One region of the Bacillus sp. EB V-12 genome, then DNA from elsewhere that is predicted to be linked to it. Evidence: a T-box and tRNA genes for the amino acid it is inferred to sense, from the RefSeq annotation. Region 1 holds a T-box; the other holds one or more tRNA genes.
What was found. A T-box is a leader RNA that pairs with one kind of tRNA and senses whether it is charged. The one in region 1 lies ahead of argS (arginine--tRNA ligase), so its partner is inferred to be a tRNA-Arg.
Positions count from the first base shown of each region.

Region 1 (8,915 bases):
TTTCACCTTTAACGTATGAAGAAAATCTCGTATGTTAGACAATTTTTTATGTTGCTCTACTGCTTTTACATAAACATCAAATATACGTTCATTATCAAAATCTTTTTGTATTACTTTCATTGCAACTTCAATTGCTTTTACATTTCTTTTTTTCACTAATACTTTTGCATAATGATATAGAACTTCTATATGCTCACCATCTAATTGTAGTGCGTATTCAACCTGTGCTTGTTCTTTATCTATTTCATTCATCGCTCCGTACACATATGCAATCGCATCTAAACGCCATATTTCAGGTACTTCGTCCGCTAATTGTTCTAGTTCAGTCAGCAATTCTTCCTGAAGATTCATATCTACTGAAAGCTGTGCTAAATATTCCATATTAATATGCAACGGCTCTTCTTTCATCGCCTGAACCATATGACTTTGTTCTTTAGAACGGTTTTCTTCTTTTTCGTATATTTCCGCAAGCTGTAAATGTACACCTACGAAATTCCCATCAAGCTCTAAACATGTTTCATACGCTTGTTTTGCTTCCGTCAATTGCCCTAATGCCATAAGTGTTTCACCAATTCGGTAATACGGTAATGCCGTTTCCATTTGTTCTATCGCCTTATTATATCTTTTCATCGCTTGGCCGTACTGTCCAATAGATTCATATAAAATACCTGCATAACAACCGTACTCACTTACTTCATTTCTTTCTTTGTGTAACGTTCTTAAAAATGCTATACCTCGTTGTACAAATTCCGTTCCTTTAATTCGATTCACATATTCATCTAACGCACTTGCTACATTATAATCACTTTTCTTTATACCCTTTTCTAACTTAGATAGTGCTACTTTAAACCCTTCTTCATTTCCACCAAGTTCAATTTCAGCATCCCATAAAACCATTCCTGCATTCATGAGGAAATCTTGGCTCTTTTCAATTTGCTTCTCAAGACCAAGTATATATTCTTTTGCTTCCTTATATTGTTCTCTTGCCATATAAACTTGTGTAAGTCCGAAGTGAGAATAAACATCCTCATCATTTTCTTCTAAAGCACGCTTATACAATACTTCTGCTTCTTCCAAGCTATCATTTTGAAAATGATAATCACCTAATTTTACGTAAAGAGGTGCTTTATCATCACAATTCTCAATACCGTTTAATAAAATTTCTTTCGCACTTTCCTCATCCTTCAAATCAGATTCGTATATTTCCGAAAGTTTCGTATAAATGTAAGGTGCATTACTATCCAAATGAATTGCTACTTTAAGCCCTTTTATTGCTAAATATAATTTCCCTAGTTGATGTGCACATCTCGCTCGTTCATACCATACATGCGCTTCATATTTGTACTCTTTTAACAAGTCATTAAAGATTTCATATGCTTCTTCATATCTTTCTAAATCTATTAATATTAAACCGTGATTTGTTAAAGTGAACCTTTCAGGACTACGCTCTAACGCAACTTGAGAGTATTGCAATGCTTTTTCAGATTGATCAATATACATATAGGATAAAGCGAGAAAACTCCAAGCAATAGGCTGATCTGCGTCTAATTGTAACGATAAACGAAAGCTTGAAATCGCTTCTAGATAACTTTCCTGTTCAAACGCATATCTTCCGTTTATTAAATGATATAAAGCACGATTATTTTTCTTCTCAACGCTTGTCAGCATTTGCTCCGCTTTCTCTACTTCCTGAAGACGAATAAAACACTGTGCACCATGCAATTTAACAAAGTCCGAGTTCGGAAACTTTTCCATTAACTTATCGATACAATATAAAATAAATTCTTTATCTACTTCAACATCTAAGTGCTTTATCGTATATAACCACGTATTTGGATTATCACTCGTTTCTTTTAAAAATTGTACTAAGTTACTAATTCCCTCTTTGTCATGTTCATCTAAATGATCCGTAAGAGAAAAAATAGATTTAAAGTAACGATTTTCTTCCTCACTTAGAAACGCTAGTTGCTCCTTCTTTTCTTTCGGAACAAACGTGATTGCTAAACAGCCTGTATAACGATATTTTTCTTGTAATTTACTATATTCCACAAGAACTGGTTCTATAAAGTTTGGATCTTGAACATAGAAAGCTTGCAATGTATCATCATATCCAGATAGAACTTGTACGTGTGAAGCATGCTCAATATCTATACTTAATAAAACAGGAATTCCTTCGTCAATCAGTCTCTTATAATTCTCTTCATTCCCTTTAAAATAACGATATTCATAACCTAATTCTTCTAAATAAGAAACAGTATCTGAAAACTTCGATCCTGTCATATCAAAAATAAACTCTGCTATTTCATCTTGTGTACGTTTCTCTCCCCATATACGCAACATCATCTCTAAGCTTGTCGGAACACAATAATTATCCTTTTGTACAATAGGAACTATCGGCAAGTGAACCTTTTTTCCATCCGGATTTTTTTCTAAATTATGATATAAAGATTCTTTTAAACTCTTTTCTTCTTTTAATAGTTTTTGTAAATCTGCAAATTTATTCATTTTGTACAGCGCTTCTGCACGTAAATGTACAAAGTAAGTATTATAGGCATGATATGGCAGCTGAGTATTTATATTATCTATTACCGCTAACATCTCTTCATATTGCTCTAAATCTAATAAATACTTTATCTTCTCAAAATGAAAATATGGTACTTGTGGGAATTTTACAATCGCATCATCGATTAACTGTATCGCGCGTTTTTGTTCTCCTTTATTCGCATACAATTGTGATAATAAATAGGTAGATAACTCTTCACAATCTTCATGCTGCATGCCAGCAATAAATTGTTCTTCCGCTTTCTCCCATTCACCTGTATGCATATAAACGTAGCCCCATTTATCAAACACTGCGCGCGCACTGTACTCCTCTGCTTTTTGCATATACATTAACGCTTCTTCGTTTCGTTTCATTTCTAAAAGACATCGTACTAACGTAAAATATGTTTTCGCTAAAAAATCTGCATCTATTTCTTCTTTACTTAACTCTTCTAAAGAAGATTTTAACAACTGCTCTGCTTCAAGAATTTTCCGCTCATCAATTAACTCATCACAATATAAAGAGAGCGTTCTCATATTTGGGAATTTTTTATAAGCGTAACGAATGAGGAATGAACTGTATTGGTGCATAAGCCCTTCATCAGTAAGGCGAATTAATATATCGAACTCCTTATGCGAAGGAATATTGGCAAGCCAATTCTTCACATAGGATAAAGTATTCGTTTCTTTTATATATGCAATTTCATTATTTATTTCCTGTAATCCATCTACAAATCTCTTGTCTTTTAAACAAGTTTCTAATTGCTTAAAATCTAGCATGCATTCACCTCGAATTTATATTTAAACTGCTACTTGCTTAGATTTTACACACCATATAGTATGTATTCAACTAAAATCTCTTAAAATGGATGGTATTAATTAATATTATTCAAATTTATAACAAAATATAGTAAAAACGATTGTTTTTCTCCGTATTTTGTTTAATTATATGGAATAACGTAACATGCGGTTTTTATCTTGTAGAAGCTGAAATTAGTACATAAAATTATATCGGCCATAATTCAAATATATCAGCGATTCTTTCATTTTATCGGCGATTTTCAAATTATATCGACCGATTCTTAACATTTATCAGCGATTATATGTCGAATATCGACTTATCGACATTAAACGACAATCCTTATACATCATACCTTTTAACAAACTATGTCACCAAATGTAATTTTCATATTGGGAGCGTATACAAAAGAAGAATACACATGAAATATGTTAAAAAATCGTAGTTCAGCTTCATATTGAGCTAGCGCATTATCATATGTTAATCCTCTGGCTATTAAACGTTCTACAAATTGTTGCTTATCACCCGGATCACCTGCAATCCCCTCTTCTTTTAATGATTGATACAAATCGTTTTTATCATTGTGATGCATATTTGAATCTAAAAAGTTCACTTTATCGCTTACTCTACATTCAATATTTTTCACACCTAATTCACTTAAATATATCGGTATTTTCATGCCTATATTGCCATCTTTACCATTTCTTTGCGTATCACTTTCAAATAATTTCTGCAAAACACCTAGCTGAATAAATTCCGATTGTTTCTCCCCATCTAGTAAATAAGAAGCCATATTAGAAATCCAATGTGGTTCAAAACAGATTATTTTTCCACCCTTTTTAACTGAATGTATCATTTTTTCTAGCATTGTTTCTGGAGTAGTCATATGTAATAAGAAAGCATGACAGATTGCTATATCGTATTTATCGTTCAGTTCAATTTCTGTAGCATCTCCTTCAAGAAATTCTGAATCATACGGAAGTAAACGAAACAACTCTCTGGCTTCAGCTAATAATGTTTCTCCACTATCAATACCTGTATACTTTGAACCTTCTGGGAGTAATGGCATTAATACTAATCCTAAATAACCATATCCACAACCGTAATCAACGATATGTACAGGCTTAGTAATCTTCCAAACTGTATTTACTAAAAAGCTTACATAATCGTCGTTGTAATATAAATCTCTCGTGTTTTTTAAATATGTTAGTTTATTGTTCCAATTATACGTTTCCAACATCTAACGCCTCCTTTTATATACAAAACTAAAGTTCTCTATATAATAGCCGTATTCCTACACTTTTCTTAAAATTTCAAAGCAAAAAAGCTAGTGTATTTTTAATAATACACTAGCTTTTTATTTGGAAGAAAAATTTAACAAGTACAATCACAATCAAAACAATCCGTACAGTCTAAATCGTCACAATCTGCTTTTCTCTTTCTTTTGTTTCTTTTAAGATAATAATACAGTAGCCCAAACAATAGTATACAAATAACAAAAGCTATTATTGCTTCTGTATACTTATTTTGAATCATAAAACCAATTCCACTTCCGCCTGAAATAAAAATTAGAATTAAGTAAATCCAGAACATCTATGTAAATACCTCCATTACTATATATCTTAAGATAATATCCATATAACACTAGAGGAAATGAATAATCCCATACCATTACCGCTTAATACACCAGTAGTTATTCTTAGCAAATTTGAGCTACTTCTCCATTTCCACTTTTGGGTGAACCCATCGATAAGTAACGGAATTTGAGCGAAAAATGATAGTATGATTGCCAAAAGAAATGAAGGTGTCATATAAAAATAAATTGGAAACATTAAAATACCAATAAGCATGCCTGTACAACGCGCACATAAAGGTATGTACTTTTGTAGTTTAAAAAAACTCCTATCTAATCTTCTATGACAAGGAATTTGTAAAATAAAAGTTCGAATCAATATGAATCACCCTCTCTAAAAAGATTTTAATTGATTTTGCAAAAAAAATATATATCCAATAAAAAAACAAACCAGGTTTATACTAGACCCAGTTTGTCAGTTTACTACTATGTTACATTTCCTCAGGTGCCTCCACCCCAAGTAAACGTAATCCTTCTTTTAATACAACCGTCACAGCATAAACCAATGCGAGTCTGCTGTCTTTTTCTTTGCTCTCTTCTAATATACGAACATTACCGTAATATTTATTGAATGATTGTGCTACATCTAATATATATTTCGAAATAATCGATGGCTCATTTTTATTGAAAGCTGCTTCAATTATTTGCGGGAATTTATTTAGTAATTTTACGACACTCCAGCTATGATCGTCTTTTAAAGCAAATGTACATGTTTCAAATTCTACACTTTCTTTTCTTAAAATAGAACAAGCACGTGCATGTGTGTACTGTACGTAAGGTCCTGTTTCTCCTTCAAATTTCAGCATATTTTCTAATGAGAATTCGATATTATGCATACGCTCATTTTTTAAATCGTGGAAGATGACTGCACCAACACCGACTTGCTTTGCTACTTCTTCTTTCTGTTTTAAGTTTGGATTTTTCTCTTCAATATTTTGTTTTGCAAGTTCGATTGCTTCTTCGAGTACTTCTTCAAGTAAAATAACTCTTCCTTTACGTGTCGACATTTTCTTACCATCTTTTAAAATGAAGCCAAACGGTACGTGTTCCATACCATCAACCCAAGTATAGCCAAGTTTTTTTAATACGGTGAAAAATTGATTGAAATGTAAGCTTTGTTCTGGACCAACAACATATAGCGCTTTATCAAACCCATAAGTGTTTTGACGATATAAAGCTGCCGTTAAGTCACGCGTTGCATAAATCGTCGCACCATCTGATTTTCTAATTAAACAAGGCGGCATTCCTTCTTCTTCTAAATTAACGACTAATGCACCTTCTGATTGTTCAAGCAACTCATGTTCTTCTAAAATCCCAATAAAATCTTCCATTAAATTATTATAAAATGCTTCTCCCTGAAAATTAGTAAATTCTACGCCGAGAAGTTCATAAATGCGAGAAAATTCTTTAAGGGACTCATGACGAAACCAATTCCAAAGTTCTACCGCTTCTTCATCACCTTCTTCTAGTTTCTTAAACCAAGCACGTCCTTCTTCTTCTAGTTCTTCGTCGTCTTTTACCTCTTCATGGAATTGGACATATAACTTAAATAGCTCACGTATTGGATCTTCTTTAACTACTGCTTCATTTCCCCATTTTTTATAAGCCGTAATTAACTTTCCAAACTGTGTTCCCCAATCTCCTATATAATTAATCCCTACAACTTCATAGCCACATTTTTCAGCGATATGTTTCAGCGAATTTCCTATCATTGTAGAACGTAAATGCCCCATCGAAAAAGGTTTCGCGATATTAGGAGAGGAATAATCAATTACTACTGTTTTTTCACAGCCAAAGTGGTTTTGACCGAACTCTTCTTTCTCCGCTAAAACTGTTTTTAATACTGCATCACTTACAGTTTCACGATTGAAAAATACATTTACATAAGGACCAACGGCTTCTACTTTCGTAAAAAACGGATCATTGAATTTCTCAGCAACTTCCTTTGCGATAAGAGCTGGTGCTTTTTTATATTGCTTCGCTAATGAAAAGCATGGGAACGCTGCATCTCCAAATTCATCTTGTTTCGGTGTTTCAATTAAATCTAAAATTTGTTTTTGCGTTAATTCATTCGTGAAAATATTAGATAAACTTTCCGCAAACTGCATTTTATAATCCATGATACAACCTCCTTATTTTTTAAAACACAAAAAACTCGTCTCTAAAAAAGAGACGAGTTTTAACCCGTGGTACCACCCTTGTTGTTCGTTACGAACCACTTTCCCGTTTATAACGAGGACAGGGGGCCTCGGCTTTCTCTACTATTCGTTCAAGAAGCATCTCCGAAGTGCGCTTCATCTTTTTCTTCCGTACTAGGCTCACACCATCCCTAGCTCGCTTTCCTTCTAAAAAAGACTACTCTCTTCATCACAGACAGTATATTTAATTAATTATTGCTTATTATACATCTTTTCAAACAATTAGCAAGGGTCAATTACACCAAAGTGAAACTTAGCACTTTTTCTTTTGTATACATAAAAATTGTGTTTTTCAAATCTAGAACTACGAAAATGATCTTTTAAAACGACACGTTTTCTCGCCACTCGTTTTGCCTCCGCAATTGTTTCGTCAGTAATATCATGATACAAAGCGAAGTGTTTTAATCCTTTAATTCCATCGGATTCTATGACAGTTTCTTCAAACATCGGATCAAGGTAAACGACATCGTAACTATTGTCTTCACATTGCGCTAAAAATGAAAAATGCTCCGTTTGCTTTACTTGGATTCTTTGCATTGCTTCATCAATTTCAGAAACAGATGAAGACCATGTTTTCAAACCATTTTCCATAATATAAGCCATATACTCATTGCCTTCAAGTCCTGTTACTTTTCCGCTTTCCCCAACAACATAACTAGCTACAATACTATCTGATGCCATCCCGAGCGTACAATCTAACACTGTCATTCCTCTCTCTAATTGCGTGGCTTGTACAAACGGATCGTGTTCTCCACGCATTAACCTTTTCACACGAAACATCGCTGAGTTCGGATGAAAGAAAAACGATTCTTCCGTACCTTTTGGATAAATAGCTAATCGGTTCTTCCCTACGACAAGCACATCTTGTTCATACTGCTCATGTAGCTTATGTACCGGTATGTCATTACGTTTAACGAAAGAAGCATTTAATTCTGCTGCTACCTCGTTTGCATAATCTGTCATTTCTTTGTTCGTTCTTCCTGCTGTTGTTACGATCATTGTTTCACCTCTATATAAAGAAAAGAGGGAGATTTACTCTCCCCCTTCTTTAGCAATTCTTTTCGAAAGCTTGTTCTAAGTTCGTAATAATTTCGTCCATAGTTGCACCTTCAATTTCATGACGGTGAATAAAGTGAACAACTTCTTTTCCTTTTAATAATGCCATAGATGGTGAAGATGGAGGAATTTCTCCGAAGTATTCACGCATTTTTGCAGTAGCATCTTTATCTTGACCTGCGAATACAGTTACAAGATGATCAGGTTGTTTTTCAGCACGAACAACCGCTTGACCTGCTGATGGACGTGCTAAACCAGCTGCACAACCACAAACAGAGTTTACAACTACTAAAGTTGTACCTGATGTATTTTCCATAAATTCTGTTACAGCTTCTTCTGTAGTTAACTCTTCAAACCCAGAACGCACTAACTCTTGGCGCATTGGGATTACCATTTGGCGCATGTATTCTTCATAAGCATTTGACATCTTGTAATCTCTCCTTCAACTTTCATTCCAAATTCATCATATCACGCTCTATTAATAGGTGCAAAAGAAAGATAACGATGATTTCATTTTTTTGTAGGGATTTCACAAACCCCACCGCGGCAATGTCCCACTGGAACAAGTTTTCTATTATTAGCGATATAATCGTATACTTTACTTCCAAAACCAAGTACGATAGATAGCTTTATAAAAGGAACTGCAAACCAATAAGATGGAACGGCCTTTGCTAATACATCTATGCTC
Region 1 is NZ_JBUXJL010000003.1:368,655-377,569, forward strand. It holds gene ACZDYH_RS13400 (bacteriocin-processing peptidase family protein) at 1-3,321, opposite strand, end outside; gene ACZDYH_RS13405 (class I SAM-dependent methyltransferase) at 3,699-4,577, opposite strand; gene ACZDYH_RS13410 (hypothetical protein) at 4,715-4,933, opposite strand; gene ACZDYH_RS13415 (DUF2085 domain-containing protein) at 4,963-5,292, opposite strand; gene argS (arginine--tRNA ligase) at 5,405-7,093, opposite strand; T-box leader at 7,139-7,353, opposite strand; gene ACZDYH_RS13425 (class I SAM-dependent methyltransferase) at 7,394-8,170, opposite strand; gene ACZDYH_RS13430 (BrxA/BrxB family bacilliredoxin) at 8,220-8,654, opposite strand; gene ACZDYH_RS13435 (thiol-disulfide oxidoreductase DCC family protein) at 8,738-8,915, opposite strand, start outside.

Region 2 (11,167 bases), on a different contig from region 1:
TCGCAAAGTTAAGAATGATAACATCATGTTTATCATTTTCGATTTCATTTACTAAAGCGTCCGTTACTTCGTAAATGCTCATTTCAGGTTTCAAGTCATACGTTGCAACCTTTGGTGAGTTAATTAAGATACGCTCTTCTCCTGGGAATTCAGCCTCACGACCACCGCTAAAGAAGAATGTAACGTGCGGATACTTTTCAGTTTCCGCGATGCGAAGTTGCTTTAATCCCGCTTGCGCAACAACTTCACCTAAAGTGTTATCAAGGTTCATTGGCTTGAATGCCACGTAACCATCTACAGTTTCACTGAAGTGTGTCATACATACGAATTCTGGAATGTGAGGTACTTTTTCACCACGATCGAACTCACGGAAGTCTTCGTTTGTAAATACACGAGCAATTTGAATTGCACGGTCTGGACGGAAGTTATAGAAGATAACTGCATCATCATCATTGATTGTTGCAACTGGCGTGTTATCTTCGTTAACAATTACAGACGGCAATACGAATTCATCATAGATACCGTTCGCATAAGAGTCTTCTACACACTCTTCTGCTGATTTATAAGTAGGGCCTTCACCATTCACCATAGCACGGTAACATTTTTCTACGCGATCCCAACGCTTGTCACGGTCCATGGAGTAATAACGACCAGAGATAGTCGCGAATTGTCCTACTCCTGTTTCTTTAATTACTTCATTTGTTGCATCGATATAGCTTTGTGCTGTTTTTGGTCCAACATCGCGGCCATCTAAGAATGCATGAATGTATACTTTCTCAACGCCTTCTTTAGCTGCTAAGCGAAGAAGAGCAAACATATGGTTCATGTGACTGTGCACACCACCGTCAGAAAGTAAACCGAATAAATGAAGTGCAGTACCTTTTTCTTTTACGCTTTTAATTGCACTTTGGAACGTTTCGTTCTTATCGAACTCACCTTCACGAATTGCAACGTTAACGCGTGTTAAGCTTTGATATACAATGCGGCCAGCACCGATATTTAAGTGACCAACCTCAGAGTTACCCATTTGACCTTCTGGAAGACCTACTGCCTCGCCACAAGCTGTAAGCGTTGTGTGAGGGAATTTGTTCCAGTAACCATCAAAATTAGGTTTCTTAGCTTGTGCTACAGCATTCCCGTAAGTTTCTTCACGAAGTCCGAAACCGTCAAGAATGATTAAAGCTGTTGGCTTTCTCATTTTACCGCCCCCAGAAGACCTAAGAACGAAGCAGGCTCTAAGCTAGCACCGCCAACTAAAGCGCCGTCGATGTCAGATTGTGCCATATACTCTTTAATGTTTTCTGGTTTTACGCTACCGCCGTATTGGATACGAACAGCTTCTGCAGCTTCTGGAGAAACAGCTTCTGCAACAACTTTACGGATGTGCGCACATACTTCGTTTGCATCTGCAGAAGAAGAAGATTTACCTGTACCGATAGCCCAGATTGGCTCATAAGCGATAACAGTTGCTTTAACTTGCTCTTCTGTTAAACCTGCAAGTGCTTTTGTCACTTGACCTGCTACTAGATCAAATGTTTTTCCGCTTTCGCGCTCTTCTAAAGTCTCACCACAACATACGATTGGTGTTAAACCATGTTCAAATGCTGCGATAGTCTTTTTGTTTACTGACTCATCTGTTTCAGCAAACATTTCACGACGCTCAGAGTGGCCAAGTACTACATAGCCAACTTTTAAGTCGCTAAGTGCTACTGGGCTAATTTCGCCAGTGAATGCACCATTTTTTTCGAAGTGCATGTTTTGTGCACCTACTTGTAAGTCAGTTCCTTCAGTTGCTGCTACAAGGCGCTCTAAGAATAGAGCTGGAGAGCAAACTACTGCATCAACAGCTGAAGCTGCTGGGATTTGACCTTTAACTTCCTCTACGAAGCTAACTGCTTCTGATAGAGTTTTATTCATTTTCCAGTTACCTGCGATAATTGGTTTACGCATGCTTTGCACCGTCCTTTTTCTTTGGCTGCTACTTATTTGTCGTTAAGACAAACTACACCTGGAAGCTCTTTACCTTCCATGAATTCTAATGACGCACCGCCGCCAGTAGAAATGTGGCTCATTTTATCAGCCATACCGAATTTTTCAACAGCTGCTGCAGAGTCACCACCGCCGATAACAGAGTATGTATCTTCTGCATCTGCTAATGCTTGTCCTACTGCTTTTGTACCTTCTGCGAATGGAGTCATTTCGAATACACCCATTGGTCCATTCCATACAACAAGCTTAGAATTTTTAATTACATCTGCATAAATTTCACGTGTTTTAGGACCGATGTCCACGCCTTCCCAGTTAGAAGGGATAGAGTCGATACCAACGATTTTAGTTGTTGCAGTTTCAGAGAATTCCTCAGTGATTACAACATCAACTGGCATGTAGAAGTTTACGCCTTTTTCTTTTGCAAGTTGCATAAATTCTTTAGCTAGTTCGATCTTGTCGTCTTCACATAGAGATAGACCAATTTCATGACCTAAAGCTTTAACGAATGTGTAAGCAAGTCCACCACCGATGATTAAGTTATCTACTTTGTCTAATAGATGACGAATTACACCGATTTTATCTTTTACTTTCGCACCACCGATAATAGCTGTAAATGGACGTTCTGGGTTAGAAAGTGCTTTACCAAGTACATCTAACTCTTTTTCCATTAATAGACCAGATACTGCTGGTAGGTAGTCTGCGATACCTGCTGTAGAAGCGTGAGCACGGTGAGCTGCACCGAATGCATCGTTTACGAAGATGTCAGCAAGTGCTGCAAATTCTTTCGCAAGTTCTGCATCGTTCTTTTCTTCGCCCGCATAGAAACGTACGTTTTCAAGAACTAATACGTCGCCTTCGTTCATTGCTGCAACCATTTCTTGTGCAACTGGTCCGAATGCTTCGTCCGCTTTTTTAACGTCTTTACCAAGAAGCTCACCTAAACGTGCTGCTACTGGAGTTAAACGCATTTCTTCTACTACTTGACCTTTTGGACGGCCTAAGTGACTTGCTAAAATAACTTTCGCACCTTGCTCTACTAAATATTGAATTGTAGGAAGAGCTGCACGGATACGAGTTTCATCTGTAATTTTGCCTTCTTTCATAGGTACGTTGAAATCAACGCGGCAAAATACACGCTTACCTTTTAAATCTACGTCACGAATTGATTTTTTGTTCATTGGATTTCCCTCCGACTACTAGTTAGGATTGACAAAACCCACTCAAAAGCTTAACACATTTGCTTTTAAAACGAAAGAAAAGAGAGAGGGAACAAACCCTCTCCCTCGTTTTGTCATTGATAACTTATATAATTAAGAATTAAAGACCTTTTGAAGTCATGTAAGCTGCTAGGTCTACTACGCGGTTAGAGTAACCAGTTTCGTTATCGTACCAAGAAAGTACTTTAACCATGTTACCTTCCATTACCATTGTAGATAATGCATCGATTGTAGAAGAAGCTGTACATCCGTTATAGTCGATAGATACTAATGGCTCTTCGCTGTATCCAAGGATACCTTTTAATTCGCCTTCAGCTGCTGCTTTGAATGCTGCATTTACTTCTTCAACTGTTACTTCTTTGTCAAGTTCAACAACTAGGTCAACTAGAGAAACGTTAGCAGTTGGAACACGTACAGCGCCACCGTTTAATTTACCTTTAAGTTCTGGTAATACTAATGCTACAGCTTTAGCTGCACCAGTAGATGTTGGGATCATGTTTTCAGCTGCTGCACGAGCACGACGTAAATCTTTGTGTGGTAAGTCTAAGATTTGTTGGTCGTTAGTGTAAGAGTGAATTGTTGTCATCATTCCGCGTTTTACGCCGAATTTTTCGTTTAATACTTTAGCGAATGGAGCTAGACAGTTTGTAGTACAAGAAGCGTTAGATACTACGTTGTGGTTAGCTGCATCGTATTGTTCGTGGTTAACACCCATAACTACAGTGATATCTTCGTCAGAAGCTGGAGCTGAGATGATAACTTTCTTAACTGATCCACCTAAGTGTTTCTCAGCGTCTGATTTTTTAGTGAAACGGCCAGTAGATTCTACTACTACTTCTACTCCGTAGTCGCTCCATGGTAATTGAGCTGGGTCACGCTCAGCGATAACTTTAATTTCTTTACCGTTAACAACGATGCTGTTTTCGTTAGCAGATACTTCTGCATTTAAAGTTCCGTGAACTGTGTCATATTTTAAAAGGTGAGCTAATGTTTTAGCATCTGTTAAGTCGTTGATTGCTACTACTTCTACCTCAGAGTTGTTAAGAGCTGCGCGGAATACGTTACGTCCGATACGTCCAAATCCATTAATACCAATTTTAGTCATTTGAATTTCCTCCTTGGGGGATTATATTAAAGGGTAAAACCCTTTGTTAACTGTTTTGCTGCACCTTCATCTGTAATTAGAATTGAAGTGTGCCCTTGTTTAATTACAGCCTGTATTGCTTTTGCCTTTGAAGAACCTCCAGCGACTGCAACAACGTGAGATACATTTTGTAAATCCTCTAGTTGCATACCAACTGTTCTTACTTTATGAACAACATTTCCTTCTTCATTAAAGTAGTAACCGAAAGCTTCGCCAACTGCTTCGCTTGCCTGAATCTTTAACCAATCTGCTTCTGAAGTACTTCTGCGACGTGCCATTGTTAACGCATCACCTATTCCATGAATGACGATATTGGAAGATCGAATCAACTCAAGAACTTCTTTCACGGAAGGCTCTGTCACAATAGACGCATATGCTTCGCTACTAACATGGTCTGGAACATACAATAAGCGATAATTACTCATCGTATTTTGTGCCATCTTGGCACAAATGGTATTGGCTTCTAATTCGACGCCTTCTCCAATTCCACCACGTGCTGGGACAAATAGCATATGTAAATCTTTGCAATCAAGTTGCATCATGTCCGCAGCAGCAGCTAGCGTAGTTCCTCCAGCCACAGCAACGATATTATTCGCTGTCAGACGGTCTTTTATACAAGTCACACAAGCACGGCCCATCTCCAGTTTGACCCAAGGTGATTCATCACTATCACCAGGGACAACGAAAACTTCATCCAAGTCTAATGTTTCCTTAAGTTGCTTTTCTAAAACCTTTAACCCGGAAATTTCTTTCATAAAGTCTTCCAAAGCAAGAACTAAAGCTGTTCCTTCTTCTGTCAAAGTCATTCCAGAAGAAGCGACGTGAACTAAGTTTTGTTCTTTCAAAACTTGAACTTCACTTCGCAATACTCGTTCTGTCATACCGAGACTTGCTGATAAGTTTCTTCTTCCAATCGGCTGCATGAGCCTAATGTATTGAAGAATTTGCATTCTCGTTTGCATAACAGGTAGCAGATCAGGTAATAATTTTTTTGTGTTCTGAATCCATGAGCGCATATCTTTTCTCCTCACTACATCGGTTCATTTTTCCTTCGTGGTCACTTTACGTCCCGTAGTGACATTTTGTGTCCCACATAGGTTAAAAAAATAATCCCTGCTACGTGTATTATTGTAACAGGAGATAGAAACTTATTCAACTCTTAACTGCATTCTTTATATAGTTTATTATGACACCTTTGTGAATGTTACCATATTCTACTTGTTTTCCGTCCATTTCTACAACCGGAATCATTAAGTGATATTTTTCTAAAAGGTCATTATCTTCATATATATCTATTTCCTCGATTTGAAAAGAATATTCACATTGTACTTCCTGTAAAACTTGTTTTGCCTTCACGCAAAGGCCACAATCTTTTTTAGTATACAGTACAACTTTCATCTTCTTCACCTATCCGATCGTTTTTCGTAATGACGAAGCTGGGATATGCATTTGTTCTCTATACTTCGCCACTGTTCTTCGAGAAATAACAATTTCATGCTCTTCTTCTAATAATTTTGAAATCTTTTGATCTGAAAGTGGCTTTTTCTTATCCTCTGCCCCAATTAACGTTTGAATAAATTGTTTTACACGTTTTGTAGAAACTGCTTCATCTTCAGTCGTCGAAACGGCATTGCTAAAGAACGATTTCATCTCAAATAAACCGTGTGGTGTTTGCACATATTTATTTCGCGTCGCACGACTAATTGTCGATTCATGCACACTTAACTCTTCAGCTACCTCTTTTAAAGCGAGAGGTCTTAAATACTCTGGACCTTTCCAGAAGAAATCACGTTGTTTTTCCATAATAATAGTCATTACTTGCAGCAATGTCTGTTTTCTCTGCTTCAAACTGCGCATAATCCACTGCACATGCTGATACTTTTCTGATACGTAAGATGCTACTTCACTTTCACTATTATTAAGAAGCGCACTATATTCAGAATGAATTTCAATTCTCGGCATATTTCTCTCGTTCATTTGTAAGACGAGGCGATCGCCATCTTTTTTCACCGCCATATCAGGTACAATGTAAAGTGGTTTATCTGAAGAAAACGCAAGACCTGGTTTTGGTTGTAATGACGTTATACAATTTACCGCACTCTGCAATTCCTCATTACTACACTTCAACACTTGAACGAGCTTTCGCCAATCTTTCTTCACGAAATAAGCGAAATGATCTTCTACAACCTCTTCTGCTAATCCATTACGTCTTTGTAAGCGCTTCAATTGCAAGGTTAAACATTCCTGAATATTACGCGCCCCTACCCCTGCTGGTTCCAGTGATTGGACAAGCTCTACAGAGCGGTCGACTACATGAATGGGCGCAGAAAGGAGCTCTGCTAACTCTTCATTCGTTTCTTGTAAATATCCATTTCCATCCATGTTCATAATAATGAAGGAAGCTACTTTTCGCTCTTCTTCATCTATTTTATAATACTGTATTTGATTTAATAAATGTTGCTGAATCGTTGTAGAATCCACACTGTAGATCTCCATCTGATTCTCGACTTGTTTGCTGGTACTTTTACTGTTGTTAGAGCTCTTTTTCTTCTCCCTCTCAAAACCACCTAACTCAATAAGGGGATTCTCTAACGATTGCTCATACAAAAACTCCGATAATTCTTGTACATTATACTGGAGCATTGTAATCGCTTGCCTTAACTCTTGTGTCATTGCCAAACGTAAGCTTTGTTCTTGTAAAAGACTTGCCTTCAAACTAATCTCCCCCTTGTTTCTATTGTACAATAAGTTTGGTAAAAGGAGAATCCTCACGCAGACACCCATTCCAAAATATTATTAATTTATATGTATTAATGAGATTTACAACTTACAACCGAAATTTGAATAATATTGAAAGAAAATAATAAGGTTAAAAATTATCATCAAGTACTAATAGTAAATCTTATTACCAGATATAACAAGAGGGAAATAAAAACAGTCCTAACCTACAAAACGTAAGTTAGGACTTTTTGACGCGCCCAGAGGGATTCGAACCCCCGGCAGACGTGGTACCGGAAACCACCGCTCTATCCGACTGAGCTATGGGCGCATGATTATAGAAAACACTTCATTTTCTTCTCATAATAATAGCAATAAAATCCATCTAAATCAATAAAAATATCCCCGTAATACCTTATGCATCTTAGCTAAAAGCATATAAAATCTATTTCACCCCTAAATTTTCCAATCATAAATTCACCCCAACTCACAAATTATAATCTTTGAATTGATATTCCAAAGGGGGCTTCATTCAATGACTGTAATTACGAAACTAAAGCAAACTGTTTCTGGATTAAAAAGTGCACAAGCTAGCTTAGAGGGATTCGCTCTTGATACGGATAACCAACAAGCGAAGCAACTTTTCCAAACAGCTGCGCAGCAAACACAAACGATTATCGATTCTTTAAACCCACGCGTTGAAGAAGTCCAACAAGAAGAACCACAATACTCACAGCAATAACAAATCAGTCTTGCTGTGAAATAGAAAAAGGATGATATGCAGTCATCCTTTTTCTATCACATTACATATTGTAATAGAAATGGAATGATAATTATGCGAAAACTCGGCCTCATAACCGCATTATTTGCACTTCTATTTAGCTCTTTTACCGGATGTGATAATAGTCCTTTAGATAAAAAAGTGAAAGAAGAAGCAAAACGAACGGAGAAAGAAAAAGGTCCAAAGTTAACAAAGACGAGTACGGAATCCTTTAATCAATCTATATCACAAGGAGCGAAAAAAAGAGCTCTCGCTATGGATGAAATTATAAAAAGCACAGCAGTGAATTCAAATTTAGATCTCTACATAGCAGTTACACCTGAGCATCACGAAAGGTTTGGATTAAAACCTCTTCGTAAAAAGCTTCAAAAGCAGCTAAGTGATGAGCATCCTACTTTCGATGTTCGTGTCAGTACAGATAAAAAAATCTTTATGTTACTCGAAAAACTCGAAAGAAAAATTAAGGAAAAAGAAGTATCTAAAGATGAAATTAATAAACAATTAAAATTCATTGGTAAAAAAATGGAGTCTAACACTTAACGCTTTTTAAAAGAAAAGGAAGGATTGCAATGGCTAGTAAAGATAAAAACTTAACCCCTGTACAACAGGAGTATAAAAAATTCGAACAAGAACGCGAACCGAAACGACCTGTCTTAAAAAATTGTATAAAAGCCTTTTTCGTCGGTGGTTTTATTTGCTTCATCGGACAACTCATTTCTACTTTTTATATCACATATTTTGATTTCACTGAACGCTCAGCAGGCAATCCAACAGTCGCAACTCTCATTTTCATCTCCATGTTACTAACTGGATTTGGTATATACGATCGTTTTGGACAGTTTGCCGGAGCAGGTACAGCTGTACCTGTTACTGGATTTGGTAACTCTGTTATTGCCGCATGTATTGAGCATCGAACGGAAGGATTTGTCCTTGGCGTTGGCGGCAATATGTTTAAACTAGCTGGTTCTGTTATTTTATTTGGTGTATTTTCCGCTTTCGTCATCGCACTTATTAAAACTATTCTCGTTCAATGGGGAGGGCTATAAATGTTACAAGGACACCGAACGTGGGTATTTGAAAACAAACCAGTCATTATCTCAACAGGGGTTGTCGGTGGACCATTTGAAGCAAAGGGGAACATCCCAGAAGACTTCGATATCCTTCATGAAGATTTATGGCTTGGACAAGATTCCTATGAAAAAGCACATAAAATTTTATTCGAAGAAGCTTGTAGCCGCGCTACTGAAAAAGCAGAACTTCGTAAAGACGATATTCAATTCGTACTCGCAGGAGATTTAATTAATCAAATCACTCCAACAAGCTTTGCTTGCCGCACACTTGGCACTCCTTATCTCGGACTATTCGGGGCTTGCTCTACTTCTATGGAAGGTTTAGCACTTGGGGCAAGTATCGTAAATGCAAAAGGTGCAAAATATTTATTAACTGGAGCTTCAAGCCATAATACTGCTGTAGAAAAACAATTCCGCTACCCTACCGAATACGGCGGACAAAAGCCGCCTACTGCACAGTGGACAGTAACCGGAGCAGGAGCCGCTATTTTAAGCGATACTGGACACGGTCCAAGAGTAACCTCTGCAACAATCGGACGAGTGATTGATATGGGATTAACGGATCCGTTTAATATGGGAGGCGCAATGGCTCCAGCTGCAGTTGATACAATTGAAGCCCATTTACGTGAACGCCAAATTGATGCCTCTTACTACGATTTAATCGTAACAGGCGATCTCGGACATGTAGGACGCGAAATTGCTTATGACTTACTACATAAACACGGAACGAAAGTAACGAGCGAACAATTTCAAGATTGCGGAATTATCATTTACAGAGAAGGACAACCTGTCATAGCTGGTGCTAGCGGGCCTGGATGTTCCGCAACAGTCGTGTATGGTCATTTATTAAACCGAATGAAAAGAGGAGAGTTCAAAAAAATACTTGTCGTTGCGACAGGCGCTTTACTATCTCCACTTACATTCCAACAAGAAGAAACAATTCCATGTATCGCTCATGCCGTTTCGATTGAATTTGGAGGTGCAACGCAATGATTTTTTTCTGGGCTTTCGTCATTGGCGGACTCATATGTGTAATCGGCCAACTTATGTTTGATGTCGGCAAACTAACCCCCGCTCATACAATGGCAACACTCGTTGTTGCTGGAGCTATATTAGATGGATTTAATTTGTATGAGCCATTAATTGATTTCGCTGGAGCCGGGGCAACTGTACCTATTACAAGCTTTGGTAATGCCCTCGTTCATGGCGCAATGGAAGAAGCTGCAAAACATGGCATCGTTGGCGTTATTACCGGCATGTTTAAAGTAACGAGCGCCGGTGTATCAGCAGCTATTATTTTCGGCTTCATTGGAGCATTATTATTCAAACCGAAAGGATAAGAGGTGTTTATATGACTGTTATCTCTAGCGTAAAAACTTGCCTTGCTAGTGTAAGGGGCGCCCAAGCAAGCTTAAGCTCTCTTTCATTAAATTCACAAGACGAAGAATCAAAACGCGTATTTCATGAATGTATGTTAGAAATGGACAGCGTCATCGCTGATTTAAAGGATAGAATTTCAGTATTAGAACGTGAAGAACCTCAATATAAAGGGTTTTAAGTAGACTGGAGGAAACGACTATGTCTCACCTGCCGGAATGGACACTTGTCATTCTTCGCTCTGTATTCATATTAATTATTTTATTCGCTATTACGAAATGGTTAGGGAAAAGACAAATCTCTCAGCTTTCCTTTTTTGAATACATAGCCGGAATGACGATTGGTGACATCGCTGCCCAAGTATCTACAGGGCTCGATTCAAAATTTTTTCACGGTGTCTTTGCAATACTCATTTTCGCTGTGGTACCTTTTTTAACAGGAATCCTCTCTTTAAAGAACAAAACAGCTCGGGACTTCTTTGAAGGAAAATCTACCGTATTAATAAAAGACGGAAAGATACTCGAAGATAATTTAAAGAAAGAAAAATATACGAGTGACGAATTACTGGAACTTCTCCGTGGAAAAAGTGCGTTCAGCGTAGCTGAAGTCGAATTTGCTGTCTTAGAACCGAGCGGAGAATTAAATGTATTATTAAAGAAAGATTCTCAGCCACTTACAGCAAAAGACATCGGTTTAAAAGTACCAAACGAGAAAGAACCACAAACTGTTATTATGGATGGAAATGTACTAGATGAACCTCTTTCAGCAAGCGGACATAACCGCGCTTGGCTACATTCAGAATTAGAAAAAATCGGTGTTGTTATTGAAAATGTCTTCCTCGGTCAAGTGGATTCATACGGACAACTTACTA
Region 2 is NZ_JBUXJL010000006.1:197,571-208,737, forward strand. It holds gene gpmI (2,3-bisphosphoglycerate-independent phosphoglycerate mutase) at 1-1,198, opposite strand, end outside; gene tpiA (triose-phosphate isomerase) at 1,195-1,950, opposite strand; gene ACZDYH_RS19985 (phosphoglycerate kinase) at 1,983-3,167, opposite strand; gene gap (type I glyceraldehyde-3-phosphate dehydrogenase) at 3,307-4,311, opposite strand; gene cggR (gapA transcriptional regulator CggR) at 4,338-5,366, opposite strand; gene ACZDYH_RS20000 (glutaredoxin family protein) at 5,503-5,748, opposite strand; gene rpoN (RNA polymerase factor sigma-54) at 5,758-7,065, opposite strand; tRNA gene ACZDYH_RS20010 (tRNA-Arg) at 7,324-7,399, opposite strand; gene ACZDYH_RS20015 (DUF1657 domain-containing protein) at 7,604-7,810, shown strand; gene ACZDYH_RS20020 (YhcN/YlaJ family sporulation lipoprotein) at 7,904-8,389, shown strand; gene spoVAC (stage V sporulation protein AC) at 8,419-8,895, shown strand; gene spoVAD (stage V sporulation protein AD) at 8,896-9,912, shown strand; gene spoVAE (stage V sporulation protein AE) at 9,909-10,259, shown strand; gene ACZDYH_RS20040 (DUF1657 domain-containing protein) at 10,271-10,477, shown strand; gene ACZDYH_RS20045 (DUF421 domain-containing protein) at 10,498-11,167, shown strand, end outside.
Region 2: it encodes a tRNA-Arg, which carries the amino acid that the T-box ahead of argS (arginine--tRNA ligase) is inferred to sense. The anticodon was not compared.